DNA from 4 places in the Anoxybacillus sp. CHMUD genome. Region 2 is predicted to be linked to each of the others. Evidence: riboswitches for the same ligand, from Rfam matches in the RefSeq annotation. Region 2 holds a riboswitch; each other region holds the start of a gene.
The links. Region 2 has a riboswitch for S-adenosylmethionine ahead of ETB99_RS02740 (bifunctional homocysteine S-methyltransferase/methylenetetrahydrofolate reductase). Riboswitches for the same ligand answer to the same signal wherever they lie in the genome.
Positions count from the first base shown of each region.

Region 1: another riboswitch for S-adenosylmethionine. It lies ahead of ETB99_RS13575 (methionine biosynthesis PLP-dependent protein); the one in region 2 lies ahead of ETB99_RS02740 (bifunctional homocysteine S-methyltransferase/methylenetetrahydrofolate reductase).
Region 3: another riboswitch for S-adenosylmethionine. It lies ahead of mtnW (2,3-diketo-5-methylthiopentyl-1-phosphate enolase); the one in region 2 lies ahead of ETB99_RS02740 (bifunctional homocysteine S-methyltransferase/methylenetetrahydrofolate reductase).
Region 4: another riboswitch for S-adenosylmethionine. It lies ahead of metK (methionine adenosyltransferase); the one in region 2 lies ahead of ETB99_RS02740 (bifunctional homocysteine S-methyltransferase/methylenetetrahydrofolate reductase).

Region 1 covers NZ_SDLG01000027.1:12,829-16,380, reverse strand. Annotated here, with positions in the region: gene metC (cystathionine beta-lyase) at 1-824, opposite strand, end outside; gene ETB99_RS13575 (methionine biosynthesis PLP-dependent protein) at 828-1,931, opposite strand; SAM riboswitch class I at 2,004-2,111, opposite strand; gene ETB99_RS13570 (cupin domain-containing protein) at 2,226-2,705, opposite strand; gene ETB99_RS13565 (DODA-type extradiol aromatic ring-opening family dioxygenase) at 2,828-3,552, shown strand, end outside.
Region 2 covers NZ_SDLG01000003.1:56,201-59,752, reverse strand. Annotated here, with positions in the region: gene metH (methionine synthase) at 1-284, opposite strand, end outside; gene ETB99_RS02740 (bifunctional homocysteine S-methyltransferase/methylenetetrahydrofolate reductase) at 277-2,124, opposite strand; SAM riboswitch class I at 2,194-2,295, opposite strand; gene ETB99_RS02735 (YajQ family cyclic di-GMP-binding protein) at 2,386-2,877, opposite strand; gene ETB99_RS02730 (BMP family lipoprotein) at 3,045-3,552, shown strand, end outside.
Region 3 covers NZ_SDLG01000019.1:39,417-42,968, forward strand. Annotated here, with positions in the region: gene ETB99_RS11670 (carbon-nitrogen family hydrolase) at 1-674, opposite strand, end outside; gene ETB99_RS11675 (pyridoxal phosphate-dependent aminotransferase) at 771-1,943, shown strand; SAM riboswitch class I at 2,033-2,140, shown strand; gene mtnW (2,3-diketo-5-methylthiopentyl-1-phosphate enolase) at 2,201-3,421, shown strand; gene ETB99_RS11685 (2-hydroxy-3-keto-5-methylthiopentenyl-1-phosphate phosphatase) at 3,421-3,552, shown strand, end outside.
Region 4 covers NZ_SDLG01000009.1:66,955-70,506, reverse strand. Annotated here, with positions in the region: gene ETB99_RS08245 (N-acetylmuramoyl-L-alanine amidase) at 1-93, opposite strand, end outside; gene pckA (phosphoenolpyruvate carboxykinase (ATP)) at 209-1,795, opposite strand; SAM riboswitch class I at 1,969-2,077, shown strand; gene metK (methionine adenosyltransferase) at 2,198-3,403, shown strand; gene ETB99_RS08230 (phosphatase PAP2 family protein) at 3,448-3,552, opposite strand, start outside.

The DNA.
Region 1 (3,552 bases), on a different contig from region 2:
GGATAATATACATGTGCCACTTTCGGATGACGATGTAAAAATTGCGCCAATTGCATAGCTGAACGAGACGAATGCTCTAACCGAACGTGCAACGTTTTTAATCCACGCAACACAAGCCACGCATCTTGCACGCCGAGCACTGCCCCAAACGAATATTGCAGTTTGCGAAGCTGTTTTGCGAGACGCTCGTCTTTCACAACCGCAAGTCCAGCAATGACATCGCTATGACCTGCTAAAAATTTCGTTGCGCTATGCAAAACGACATCGACACCGAGATCAAGCGGACGCTGCAACAAAGGAGTCGCAAACGTATTATCTAAAAACGTCAAACAACCGTGCGCTTTCGCAAGCTTCACAACCCCACGAATATCTGTAATTTTCAAAAGCGGATTGGACGGCGTTTCCATATAAATGACTTTCGTATTTGGACGAATGTGACGTGCCACCGCATCTAAATCAGTCATATCAACAAACGTATGTTCAATGCCAAATCGGCTCAATACGTCCGTGATGATGCGATACGTTCCACCATATACGTCATCGGTAATCAGTACGTGATCGCCTTTTGACAACAATAAAAATGCCGTAGAAATGGCCGCCATGCCCGATGCGAACGCAAAACCGCTCACTCCACCTTCTAATTCCGCAATCGTTTCCTCAAGCGCCTCACGCGTCGGGTTGCCAGAACGGCTATAATCGTACTTGCCAAACGTATCAAAATCAAACTGATGAAACGTCGACGCATGATGAATCGGGACACTCACTGCCCCCGTTTGCGTATCAATTTGCCATTGATTGTGAACGAGCTTTGTTTGTATATCCACTTTTCACACCTCTTTCATACGCTGAAACGCTTGTGCTAAATCAGCAATTAAATCATCAGCGTGTTCAATACCGACCGAAAAACGTAACAAACGATTACATACCCCGTTGGCGATGCGAATATCCTCTGGAATATCCATATGTGTTTGCGTCGCGGGATACGTAATAAAACTTTCGACACCGCCTAAACTTTCCGCAAACGTAATCAGTTTTAAACTTCGTAAAAAGGTATTCACCCATTTTTCATCGCGCACGCGAAACGACAACATGCCGCCTCTTCCCGGATACAATACGTCCGTCACATCTTCATGTTCGACTAAAAATTTATATATCGCCTTTGCGTTTTGTTCGTGCTGACGCATGCGCAGCGCAAGCGTCTTCATGCCGCGAATTAACAGCCATGAATCAAACGGTGATAACACCGCACCGATGGCGTTATGATACATCGCGAGTTGCTCGCACAGCTCTTTTCCTTTGGCAACAATGAGCCCGGCAAGCACGTCGTTATGCCCGCCTAAATATTTCGTTGCGCTATGAATGACGATGTCCGCCCCTTTCGTTAATGGCTTTTGTAACACAGGGGTGTAAAACGTATTATCAACAATAAGAAGAAGCCCATATTGCTTCGCAAACGTTGCCACCGCTTCAATATCCGCCTCTTGCATGAGCGGATTTGTCGGCGTTTCTAAAAAAATCGCTTTCGTTTTGTCCGTCACATGCGCCTTTACCGCATCGAGATCGCGAAAATCGACGTATGTAAACGACAAACCGTATTTCTTCCACCCTTTTTCAAATAGCCGATACGTTCCGCCATATAAATCGGCCGAAACGAGGAAATGATCGCCGCTTTCAAACAACGCAAACAACGTTTGAATCGCCGCCATGCCTGAGCTACATGCAAACCCTTGATCCCCTTCTTCTAACTGCGCAATCGCCTCCTCGACAATACGTCTCGTCGGGTTGCCGGTTCGAATGTAATCGTACCCTGTCGATTGTCCGATTCCTTCATGACGATACGCCGTTGAAAAATATACTGGCGGATTGACCGTCCCCGTCGCTGTCTCGCTTCGATTTCCAATTTGCGCTAACCGTGTTTCGATATGACTCATTCGCTCTCTTCCTTTCTAAAAAAATAAAAGCCTTCAAAGAAGAAGGCTTTTTTGTCCATAGACAATCGCTTCTTCTTATCTTCCGAATTGAACGCCAATTCGCTGGATTTAGCACCTGACCGTTTCCGGCTGGTTGCTGAAGCTTCATCGGGCCAGTCCCTCCGCTTCTCTCGATAAGAACGCAAAACAATATCGAATTTTCTGATTTTTAATTAATGTATCTTATTTTCCGAAAAATTGCAACTATTTTTTATCCTTTTCCAACACGTGAGGGCTTCCCCCAAGTCTTTTCTCTCATTCCGCCGCAAGAGCATCGGCTTTTGTCGGATGGACGGTACCCGCTGGATGTTGTGGCGGTGCATAGATGGAATACAATTTTAGCGGAACGTTTCCAATATTTATTACATTATGCCACGTTCCAGCAGGGACAAAAATAGCAGAGCCGTCGCCCACTCGTCTTTCAAACGTTAGCTCGTTTTTCTTTTTCCCCATCCGTACAATCCCTTCGCCTTGTTCAATACGTAAAAATTGATCCACGCCCGGATGAATTTCTAAACCAATATCCTCCCCGACACGCAAGCTCATTAACGTCGCTTGTAAATGCGAACCTGTCCATATCGTCGTACGAAACATATTGTTTCGTTTCGTCGCTTCTTCAATTTGAATGACAAACGGGTTCGGTCCGTAATCTTTCGTATATTCCCTCGGAAGCGGATAAGGCATGATCGGATATGGATACATTGGATACACGTAATGCGGATAGTAATAATACATGTTCTCACCTCTTTTTCATATTCATCGTCATGTTATGCACAACTGCCCGACCATGCGCCTCACATGCAAAAATCGACAAATCAGAAATATATATGGTACACTGGAGAAAAAGGAGTGAGATAATGAAAGCACCTGCTTTATTTCTTGCGCATGGATCACCGATGTTAGCGATTGAAGATAGCGCATATACATCGTTTTTAACAACGCTCGGAAAACAGATGCATCCAAAAGCTATCGTCGTCTTTACTGCACATTGGATGACACGCCAACCGACCGTTTCGTCGATCGCTGGAACGTATGAGATGATTTATGACTTTTCCGGCTTCCCACGTGAATTGTACGAAGTAACTTATGCTGCACAAGGTTCAGTCGAATGGGCAAAACGCGTCCAACATCATCTGAAGCACGTCTCCCCCATCGTCAATATCGACGAGAAGCGCGGACTTGACCACGGCTCATGGGTATTGTTAAGCCGACTATTTCCAAAAGCAAACGTTCCAATTATTCAGGCATCCGTTGTTCCTTCGTGGACACCAAAGCAGCTATTTCAACTTGGTAAAGCGTTACGCCCGTTGCGTGACGAAGGTGTCATGATCATCGGTAGTGGTGGCACAGTGCATAATTTAATGGCGCTTCGTTGGGAAGAACGAACAAAAGTAGATTGTTGGGCTGTCGCCTTTGATGATTGGTTGCTTGCCCAGTCATCTGCCCAGAGTGAAGATGTGTTTCACTATGAAGAAAAAGCCCCTTATGCTAAACAAGCCGTCCCGACTCAAGAACATTTAGCACCGTACTGGATTGCTTACGGAGCCGGCAATCGCTCGCCACATGTTTTATTCCGAGAATA
Region 2 (3,552 bases):
TCAATGTTTAATTCAAGCGCTAAATGCCCGAGGTTGTATTCGTCTAAGACGATGCGGGTCGCGCCAAACGTATTTGTTTCAACGATGTCCGCCCCTGCGGCGAAATATGCTTCGTGAATATGTGAGATGACATGAGGGGCGGTGAGCGTTAAATATTCGTTACATCCTTCGTACGCTTCCCCGCCAAAATCGTCCGCCGTTAAATTGGCCGCTTGAATCATCGTCCCCATCGCGCCGTCAATAATTAAAATTTTTTTCTCAAGCTGTGCAAATAAACTAGCCATAGTAAACCGTCCTTTCTTTTGCGAGCCGTTCTTTTTCATGAATGTAGCGAACGAGTTCGACTGTCATGTCGTAGCGTAAAAACGGTGTAATTAAATAAATGCCTTGGAATAAATCGAATGCTGCGTCGATAAGCGATTTGGCGATTGCCAATCCTTCTTTTGTTGCTTGAATCGGGTCGTTGGCGCAAGCGGCCATGCGAGCGCGAATGTCATCAGACAATGTAATGCCCGGCACTTCATGGTGTAAAAAGTCGGCGTTGCGCGCGCTTGTCAAAGGCATAATGCCGATGTAAATCGGTGTTGATAAATGCTTTGTCGCTTCATAGACGTCTTCAATTTGTTTTTCGCTATAAAGCGGCTGTGTTAAAAAATAATGGGCACCACATTCAATTTTTTTCTCGAGCCGTTTCACCGCTTTATCTAAATGGCGCACGTTCGGGTTAAAGGCAGCGGCGATCGAAAAGTTCGTTTTTTGTCCGAGCGGTTTGCCCGAATACGAAAGCCCTTCGTTAAATTGCCGAATTAACGAAATAAGGTCAAATGACGATAAATCGTATACGGACGTTGCCCCCGGAAAGTCGCCGACTTTCGATGGATCGCCGGTTAAAGCAAGCACATCGGTCATGCCGAGCGTATGAAGCCCCATTAAATGTGACTGTAGGCCGATTAAGTTGCGATCGCGGCATGTAATGTGAATGAGCGGGCGCATGTTCAGTTGTTGTTTGACGATCGTTCCGACAGCGACGTTGCTAATGCGTGGTGTCGCCAGCGAGTTGTCGGCGAGCGTTAGCGCATCAATATGTGCTTCTTTTAACGCTTTTGCGCCTTCTAAAAATTTCGTTAAGCCGAGTTTTTTCGGCGGGTCAAGCTCGACGATAATTGACCGACGCATGCGCGCGATGTCAGCTAGGGAAGGTGCAGATGTTTGTTCCGCTTCTTGCACGACGATTGTATGCCGTTGTTTCACTTTTTTTTCATATACAGGTGTGCGGTCAGAAAGGGCGCGAGCGATGGCGGCAATATGTTTTGGCGTTGTGCCGCAACAGCCGCCGATGAGGCGCACCCCTTGATCGCGAAACGCACGAGCGGTTTCTTCAAAATATTGTTCGCTCGTTTCGTAAACGAATCGCCCGTCGCGATATTGCGGCAAGCTTGCGTTTGGGTATACAGATAAAAAGGCGCGCGATGGAATCGGCACTTCTTCAAGCGAGCGCAACATATGATATGGGCCGAGATGGCAGTTTAAGCCGACGACATCGGCGCCAAGCTGTTCGAGTTGATACAGCGCATCTGCAAGCGGCATGCCATGTTGTAAGACGCCAATGTCGTGCAATGTGACGTGGGCGATGATCGGCAACGTTGTTTCTTGGCGAGCGATGGACAGAACAGTTTGCAATTCTTCAAAATCGTAATACGTTTCAAGTAAAAGCCCATCAACATTTTCGTTTAACAAGACGTACAGCTGTTCACGAAACGTTCGTTTCACTTCTTCAAGGGAAATCGTACTTTTGTTTGTGCTGCGCAATCCTCCGATCGTACCGAGCACGTAGGCGCGTCCTTTTGCGGCTTGTTTCGCAAGACTGACCGCTGCTTCGTTTATTTTTTTTACGTCATCTTGTAGCCCGTAACGCGCCAGTTTGACGTAGTTAGCGCCGTATGTGTTCGTTTGAATGATTTCAGCACCTGCATCAATATACGCTTCATGAATATGAACGATTTCTTCAGGTTTTGTGACGTTTAATTCTTCAAAACAACGATCGATGCCGTGTGCATATAATAACGTGCCCATCGCTCCGTCCGCGATGACGATGCGTTCTTTTAAGTCATTTAACAATCCCACGTCCATTCCTCCATTTCTCCGTTTAAAGTAAAAAAGTCTTCCTCATAAGAAGAAGACGTGAAGCGCTCCTTCTTATCTTCCAAGCGAATCGCTTGCTGGACTTAGCACCTTGACGATCGTCAGGTTGCTGAAGGTTCATCGGGCCAGTCCCTCCCCTTCTCTCGATAAGACGTTGTATGAAGTTATTCATAAATGTAACTGATTTTTTAGAAATATTCAACTATTTTTAATTAGAAAAGAAAAAGAAGGCAGCGCGCCTTCTTAACGGTAGTTGACGAATTGGACGTCGATCGGTAAATCTGCTTCGCGAATCGCGGCGATTACTTTTTGCAAATCGTCTTTACTTTTGCCGCTGACGCGAATTTGGTCTTCTTGAATTTGACTTTTTACTTTTAACCCTGTATTTTTAATGATTGTGTTAATTTTTTTCGCGTTGTCTTTGTCGATGCCTTGAACGAGTTTCGCACGCTGGCGCACCGTTCCGCCAGACGCAGCTTCCACTTTTCCGTATTGAATGTTTTTTGTAGGGACGCCACGTTTAATAAGTTTGCCGATGAGCACATCTTTCAGTTGTTCAAGCTTAAATTCATCGTCAGAAATGAGAATAAGCTCATCTTTTTCAAGCGAAATGTCGCTTTTGCTCCCTTTAAAGTCGTAGCGGTTTTGAATTTCTTTTAACGCGATGTTGACGGCGTTTGTGACTTCCGACAAATCGACTTTTGACACGATATCAAATGAACTTTCTTTTGACATATTGATCACCTCGGCATAAATTCGTTGTGTTTCCATTATAGTCGATTGTTGGCATACGAACAACTTTACAAAATTTTTATATATAAAAAGTAAACAAAACGTCGAACGATGTCGATATAATAAATGAAGTGAGATTTAATCGAATAGTAAGGAGATGAGGAAATTTTATGAAAAAAGTATTTTCACTCATCGTGGCAATCGTTTTGCTCGTTGCCGCAGGGTGTTCACAAACGAGTTCCTTTCAACCGAAAGAGCGAATAAAAGTGGGCATTATGTTGTCGGACGTCGGACTCGGTGATCAATCGTTTAGCGATTCGGCGTTTAAAGGATTGATGAAGGCGCGTGATGAACTTGGCGTCTTTTTTGATTATCGCGAGTTAAAAGAAACGGGAACGTATGAAAAAGGGCTAACGGAACTTGTTGAAGCTGGAAACGATCTCGTCATCGGACTTGGGTTTATGGTGCAACAAGATTTAGAAAAAGTCGCGAAAAAATATCCGAAACAACAATTTATATTAATTGATGCGGTGTCTGATTTACCAAACATCACTTCGATTACGTTTAAAGAAGATGAAGGAAGCTTTTTAGCGGGCGTCGTCGCTGGCATGTTGACGAAAACGAACAACGTTGGCTTTGTTGGCGGAGCGGATGTACCTTTAATTCGCAAATTTGCAA
Region 3 (3,552 bases), on a different contig from region 2:
TCGCTTCCTTCTGCAAGAATATTTCCCCACGGATCGATAATCATCGAATGCCCAGCAAACGTGTTGTTCGGGTCTGATCCTGCACGGTTGCACGCGACGACGTAACATTGATTTTCGATCGCTCGCGCCATTAATAACGTGCGCCAATGATGAAGGCGCGAAAGGGGCCATTCCGCAACGACAAATAACACTTCCGCACCGTTTAGCGTATGCGCGCGAATCCATTCTGGAAAGCGAATGTCATAACAAATGACCCCCGCACACGTCGTTTCATCGAGCGAACATAGCCCGGTCGTTTCTCCCGCTTGTAAATATACATGCTCATCCATCAATTTAAACAAATGAAGTTTGCTATATTCACAAACGACATCGCCGTTTCGATGGACGATATACATCGTATTCGTTATGTTGTCCGCCACTTTTTTCGCGACCGATCCGCCGACGATATGCACATGATACGTGCGGGCAAGTTCGGAAAGAAACGCTTTCGTTTGTTCGCCGTTTTCATCAGCAATATGAGCAAGTCTCGTTAAATCGTAACCTGTCGTCCATAGTTCAGGTAAAACGACGACATCGGCTTCTTTCGCGATTTGTTCCATGTAGCGCACGACTGTTTGTTTATTTTTTTCCGGTGCTCCAAACGCAATGTCCATTTGTACGCAAGCGATATTCATCTCATTCACCTCAAAAAAATTTTCTTTACATTTTGATTTTTACGATATATGATTCTTGACTAGAATTTCAACCTTTTTGTGAAGTAGGTGTGAAAAATGAAAACATTTCCGCAATCGAACTTGTTACAGCAACTTCCGAAGCAATTTTTTGCTTCGCTCGTGCAAAAAGTGAACGCAGTCATTGCCGAAGGACATGATGTCATTAATCTCGGACAAGGAAATCCAGATCAGCCGACACCAGCGCACATTGTAAGCGCGATGCAACAGGCGGTAGCAAAGCCTATGTATCATAAATATTCACCATTTCGCGGCTATTCGTTTTTGAAAGAAGCAGTCGCGACGTTTTATAAACGCGAGTATGGCGTGACGATTGATCCTGAAAAAGAAGTCGCTATTTTGTTTGGCGGAAAAGCAGGGCTTGTTGAAATGCCGCTTTGCTTATTAAATCCGGGCGATGTTGTGCTCGTTCCTGATCCCGGTTATCCAGACTATTGGTCGGGGGTCGTGCTTGCGCGGGCGCGCATGGAAATGATGCCGCTACGGGCGGAAAACGGCTTTTTACCTAATTACGAGGAGCTAAACAAAGATGTCGTTCGCAAGGCGAAACTGATGTTTTTAAACTATCCGAACAATCCGACCGGCGCAACCGCAACGAAATCGTTTTTTCAAGACACGGTTTCGTTTGCTGAAAAACATCGTATCGGTGTTGTACACGATTTCGCATACGGAGCGATCGGCTTTGACGGGAAAAAGCCAGTAAGCTTTTTACAAGTCGAAGGGGCCAAAGACGTCGGCATTGAAATTTATACGTTCTCAAAAACGTACAATATGGCAGGATGGCGCATCGGTTTTGCGGTCGGTAACGAAAGCATGATCGAAGCGATCAACGTATTACAAGACCATTTATACGTCAGCATGTTCGGGGCGATTCAAGAAGCGGCAGCAGTCGCACTACTTGATTCGCAACAATGCGTCGCCGAGCTTGTCGCGACGTATGAAGCAAGAAGAAACACGTTCGTTCATGCATTGCGTGACATCGGCTGGGATGTGCAAGCGCCAGCAGGTTCGTTTTTCGCTTGGCTTCCGGTGCCAAACGGCTATACGTCGGAAACGTTTGCTGACCTTTTGCTTCAAAAAGCGCACGTGGCGGTCGCTCCGGGCATTGGGTTTGGCGAACATGGGGAAGGCTATGTGCGCACAGGGCTACTCACAAGCGAAGCAAGACTTCAAGAAGCAGCGGAACGCATCGGGCGGTTGCAACTTTTTTAAAAAATCGTTGACAAAATCGGCATGTGCTGTCATAATTCGAATTAAATTTGTGAAAAACGAACTGTTTGAAAAATTTTATACATTGCGAATTCTTATCAAGAGTAGGTGGAGGGACGAGCCCGATGAAGCCCGGCAACCGACTTAACAAGTGTTAAGCACGGTGCTAATTCTCGCAGCAATGAGCTGAGAGATAAGAAGAGACGAACGATTGAGCCTCTTCTTATGAAGAGGTTTTTTATTTGTAAAGGAGTGGGAAGATGATTACCGCAACATATTTGATTCATGACGACAAAGACTTAGTGAAAAAAGCGGAAGGGATTGCGCTTGGATTGACTGTCGGGTCGTGGACCGATTTGCCGCAGCTTGAACAAGAGCAGTTGAAAAAACATAAAGGCGTTGTTCAGTCCATTGAACAGCTCGAAGAAGATGAGCGGGTCAATACGTTTTTTGGCAAGAGACTAAAGCGTGCCCTCGTGCGCATTTCGTATCCGAGCGTCAATTTTAGCGCCGATTTTCCAGCGATTTTGACGACGACGTTTGGAAAATTGTCGCTTGACGGAACGATTAAACTTGTTGATTTAACGTTTTCTGACGAACTGAAGCGTGCGTTTCCGGGCCCGCGCTTTGGCATTGACGGCATACGCGAAAAGCTTGGCGTTTTTGACCGTCCGCTTGTGATGAGCATTTTTAAAGCGGTCATTGGGCGTGATTTACAATACGTCACCGAACAATTAAAACTACAAGCGCTCGGTGGGGTCGATCTCGTGAAAGACGATGAAATTTTATTTGACAATGACTTAACGCCGTTTGAAAAGCGCATTGTCGCAGGAAAACAAGCGCTTCAGGAAGTGTACGAACAAACAGGGCATCGAACGTTATATGCGGTCAATTTAACAGGTAAAACGTTTGAACTAAAAGACAAAGCGAAGCGTGCGGCGGAGCTAGGGGCGGACGTGTTGTTGTTTAACGTGTTTACATACGGACTTGACGTGTTGCAGGCGCTTCGTGAAGACGATGACATTCGCTTGCCGATTATGGCACATCCGTCGTTTAGCGGCGCGATCGCCTCATCGCACGTATATGGAGTTAGCTATGCGCTTCTTCTTGGAAAACTATTGCGCATGACCGGGGCGGATTTTTCGCTCTTCCCATCACCGTATGGAAGTGTCGCGCTTGAAAAAGAACAGACGGTTGCGATTGCCCATGAACTTACGAAAGAAGAACCGTTTTTACGCACATTCCCTGTGCCATCTGCCGGCATTCATCCGGGGCTTGTGCCGCTTTTAGTGCGCGATTTTGGCATCGACTCCGTCATTAACGCAGGCGGCGGAGTGCACGGACATCCGCAAGGCGCTGTCGGTGGCGGGCAAGCGTTTCGTGCCGCAGTTGATGCGGTGCTTGCTGGTCGTTCGCTTCATGATGCGGCAAAAGAAAACGAAGCGTTACAACAAGCGCTTGATTTATGGGGGGGCGCTTGATGAAGCCAATTATTTTTTGCGACTTTGATGGAACGATTACGTTAAACGACAACATTATTGCGCTTATGAAACAGTTCGCTCCGCCCGAGTGGGAGGCCATCAAAGATGACGTACTTGCGCAAAGATGTTCC
Region 4 (3,552 bases), on a different contig from region 2:
TTGAATCGTCGTCTTTTTGTACGAACGTCCGGAACGAGTAGGGAGAAGATGGCGTATATCTTTTAATTGGGGGAGAGCAAGTAGTTCGTTCATTTTTTAGCCTCCTTTTGTTCGTTTTTATATACTACTATATGTTCCAATTTCGTAAATGGTTTGTACGAAACAATAAAAAAAGAAAAAAGCTGCCAAAACAGGCAGCTTTTGTTGTTTACGCGATTGGCCCACCGAGTTTTTCGATGCGTGGATCAACGTTTGTGAATTTTTTAAAGTTTTCCCGGAACTTCGCCGCAAGCTCTTTTGCTTTTTGTTCATATGCTTCCTGATCTGCCCATGTGCTTTTCGGTTGTAACACTTCATCAGGCACACCGGGAACGTGAAGCGGGATATGAAGACCGAAAATAGGATCTTGAACGGTTTCTACGTTGTTTAATTCTCCTTCTAACGCTGCTTTTACCATCGCGCGTGTATACGATAGCTTCATTCGTTCACCAACGCCGTATCCACCACCAGTCCAACCGGTGTTTACTAAAAACACTTGAACACCGTGGGCGTCAATTTTTTGACCAAGCATGTCTGCGTAACGCGTTGCAGGAAGCGGTAAAAACGGTGAACCGAAGCATGTAGAAAATGTTGCTTCCGGCGCTGTCACTCCGCGTTCTGTGCCCGCTAATTTGCTCGTATAGCCGCTTAAGAAATGGTACATTGCTTGTTCTTTCGTTAATTTACTAATTGGCGGCAATACGCCGAACGCATCTGCTGTTAAAAAGACGATTGTATGCGGATGGCCAGCAACGCTCGGCTGCACGATATTATCCATCGCTTCGAGCGGATATGCTGCGCGCGTATTTTCAGTTAATGTTGCATCGTCATAGTTTGGTATGCGCGTGTCTGGGTCAACGATGACGTTTTCTAATACAGAGCCGAAGCGAATCGCATCAAAAATTTGTGGCTCTTTTTCACGTGATAAGTTAATGCATTTGGCATAACATCCACCTTCAATATTAAAAACACCGTTGTTTGACCAACCGTGCTCGTCATCGCCAATTAGGCGACGGTTTGGATCAGCAGAAAGCGTTGTTTTTCCTGTACCAGATAAACCGAAAAAGAGCGCGACATCACCTTCTTGACCGACGTTTGCTGAACAGTGCATCGGGAAGATTCCTTGTTCTGGCAATAAAAAGTTCATGACAGAGAAAATGGATTTTTTCATTTCACCAGCATATTCTGTTCCACCAATTAGTACAGTGCGGCGCTCGAATGAGATGATAATAAACGTTTCTGAGCGCGTGCCGTCAATAGATGGATCAGCTTTAAATGTTGGTGCAGAAATGACTGTAAATTGTGGTTCATGTGTTTGTAATTCTTCCGCTGTTGGACGAATGAACAATTGATGAGCAAATAAGTTATGCCAAGCAAATTCGTTGACCACTTGAATCGGCAAACGATAAGCTGGATCTGCGCCTGCAAAGCCATTAAATACAAATAGTTCTTCTTTTGTCATTAAATAATCGATCACTTTGTTGTAAAGCTTATCAAATACCTCTTCAGAAATAGGTTGATTGACAGTTCCCCAATCAATTTTATGTTTCACAGACGGTTCTTCGACAATATATTTATCCTTTGGAGAACGGCCTGTATATTTTCCAGTTGTTGCACAAATTGCTCCTGATGAAGTTAGGATGCCTTCTTTCCGAGTTAGTACTTTTTCTACTAGTCGTGGTACAGATAAGTTATGAAAAACCCCATCCCTTTGTAAGAGTGTTGATAATTTGTTTGTCAGTTCAATGGAATTCATTGGACAAAACCTACCTTTGTTTGATTTATCTTTATGTAAAAAGTATAACACATTTTGATAAATAGTCCATACTAATTATTGTATTTTTCTTCAGTTTAATTTCAAAATAATCCATATAGAAAAACGTTGACTCGTTTCGTACGGATGTGGTATGATGCTGAAATGAACGGATACTCTTATCCCGAGTTGGTGGAGGGAGACAGGCCCGATGAAACCCAGCAACCGTCACATACGTGAAAAGGTGCTAACCTGTGGCAAGGGAACGCCCTTGAACGATAAGAGTGAAAGGCGCAGACAAATGCAAAAACCTTTCCTCTGAGGGAAAGGTTTTTTTCACGATAGACCATAATAAGAGGGATGAGTACCGTATCATTTGTCATTATACTGAGGAGGAATGTTTGAATGCCTAAACGTCGTCTGTTTACATCTGAATCTGTAACGGAAGGGCATCCGGATAAAATTTGTGACCAAATTTCCGATGCGATTTTAGATGCGATTTTAGCAAATGATCCAAATGCGCGTGTTGCGTGCGAAACGAGTGTAACAACAGGACTTGTTTTAGTGAGCGGAGAAATTACAACATCTACATATGTAGACATTCCGAAAATTGTCCGTGAAACGATTCGTGGAATTGGCTATACGCGTGCAAAATACGGTTTTGACGCAGATACGTGCGCCGTATTAACATCCATTGATGAACAATCTCCAGATATTGCGATGGGTGTTGATAAAGCGTTAGAAGCTCGTGAAGGACAAATGACAGATGAAGAAATCGAAGCGATCGGTGCAGGAGACCAAGGATTAATGTTTGGTTTTGCGTGCAACGAAACGAAAGAGCTTATGCCGCTTCCAATTTCACTTGCCCATAAACTTGCGCGCCGTTTAGCAGAAGTGCGTAAAGAAGACATTTTACCATACTTACGCCCGGACGGAAAAACGCAAGTGACAGTAGAGTATGATGAAAACGGCAAACCTGTACGCATTGATACGATCGTTGTTTCCACACAACATCATCCAGAAATTACGCAAGATCAAATTGTGCGCAACATTAAAGAACATGTCATTCAACCTGTCGTTCCAGCGGAGTTGATCGATGAAAACACAAAATATTTCATTAACCCAACAGGTCGTTTCGTCATCGGTGGTCCACAAGGTGACGCAGGGTTAACAGGACGCAAAATTATCGTTGACACTTACGGTGGTTATGCTCGTCACGGCGGTGGGGCTTTCTCAGGAAAAGACCCAACGAAAGTAGATCGCTCGGCAGCATATGCGGCTCGTTACGTAGCGAAAAACATTGTCGCAGCAGGTCTTGCGGATAAATGTGAAGTGCAATTAGCATATGCGATCGGTGTGGCGCAACCTGTATCGATCTCAATCGACACGTTCGGCACAGGCAAAGTATCTGAGGATGTATTAATTGAAGTGGTGCGCAACAACTTCGACCTTCGCCCAGCAGGCATTATTAAAATGCTCGATCTCCGTCGCCCGATTTATAAGCAAACAGCAGCTTATGGTCACTTCGGTCGCACGGACATTGATCTTCCTTGGGAGCGTACAGATAAAGCGGAAGCGTTAAAACAACAAGCGTTACAGTTAGCGAAGTAAGGAAAAGAGGAGAGTTACAAGATGTAGCTCTCCTTTCCTATTTTTTAAGTAAGAACAGAAAATGAAGCAATACCAAATAGCGTACCGAGCATACAACCGGCAAGCACATCAGAAGGGTAATGAAGCCCTAAGTAAATGCGCGACACGGC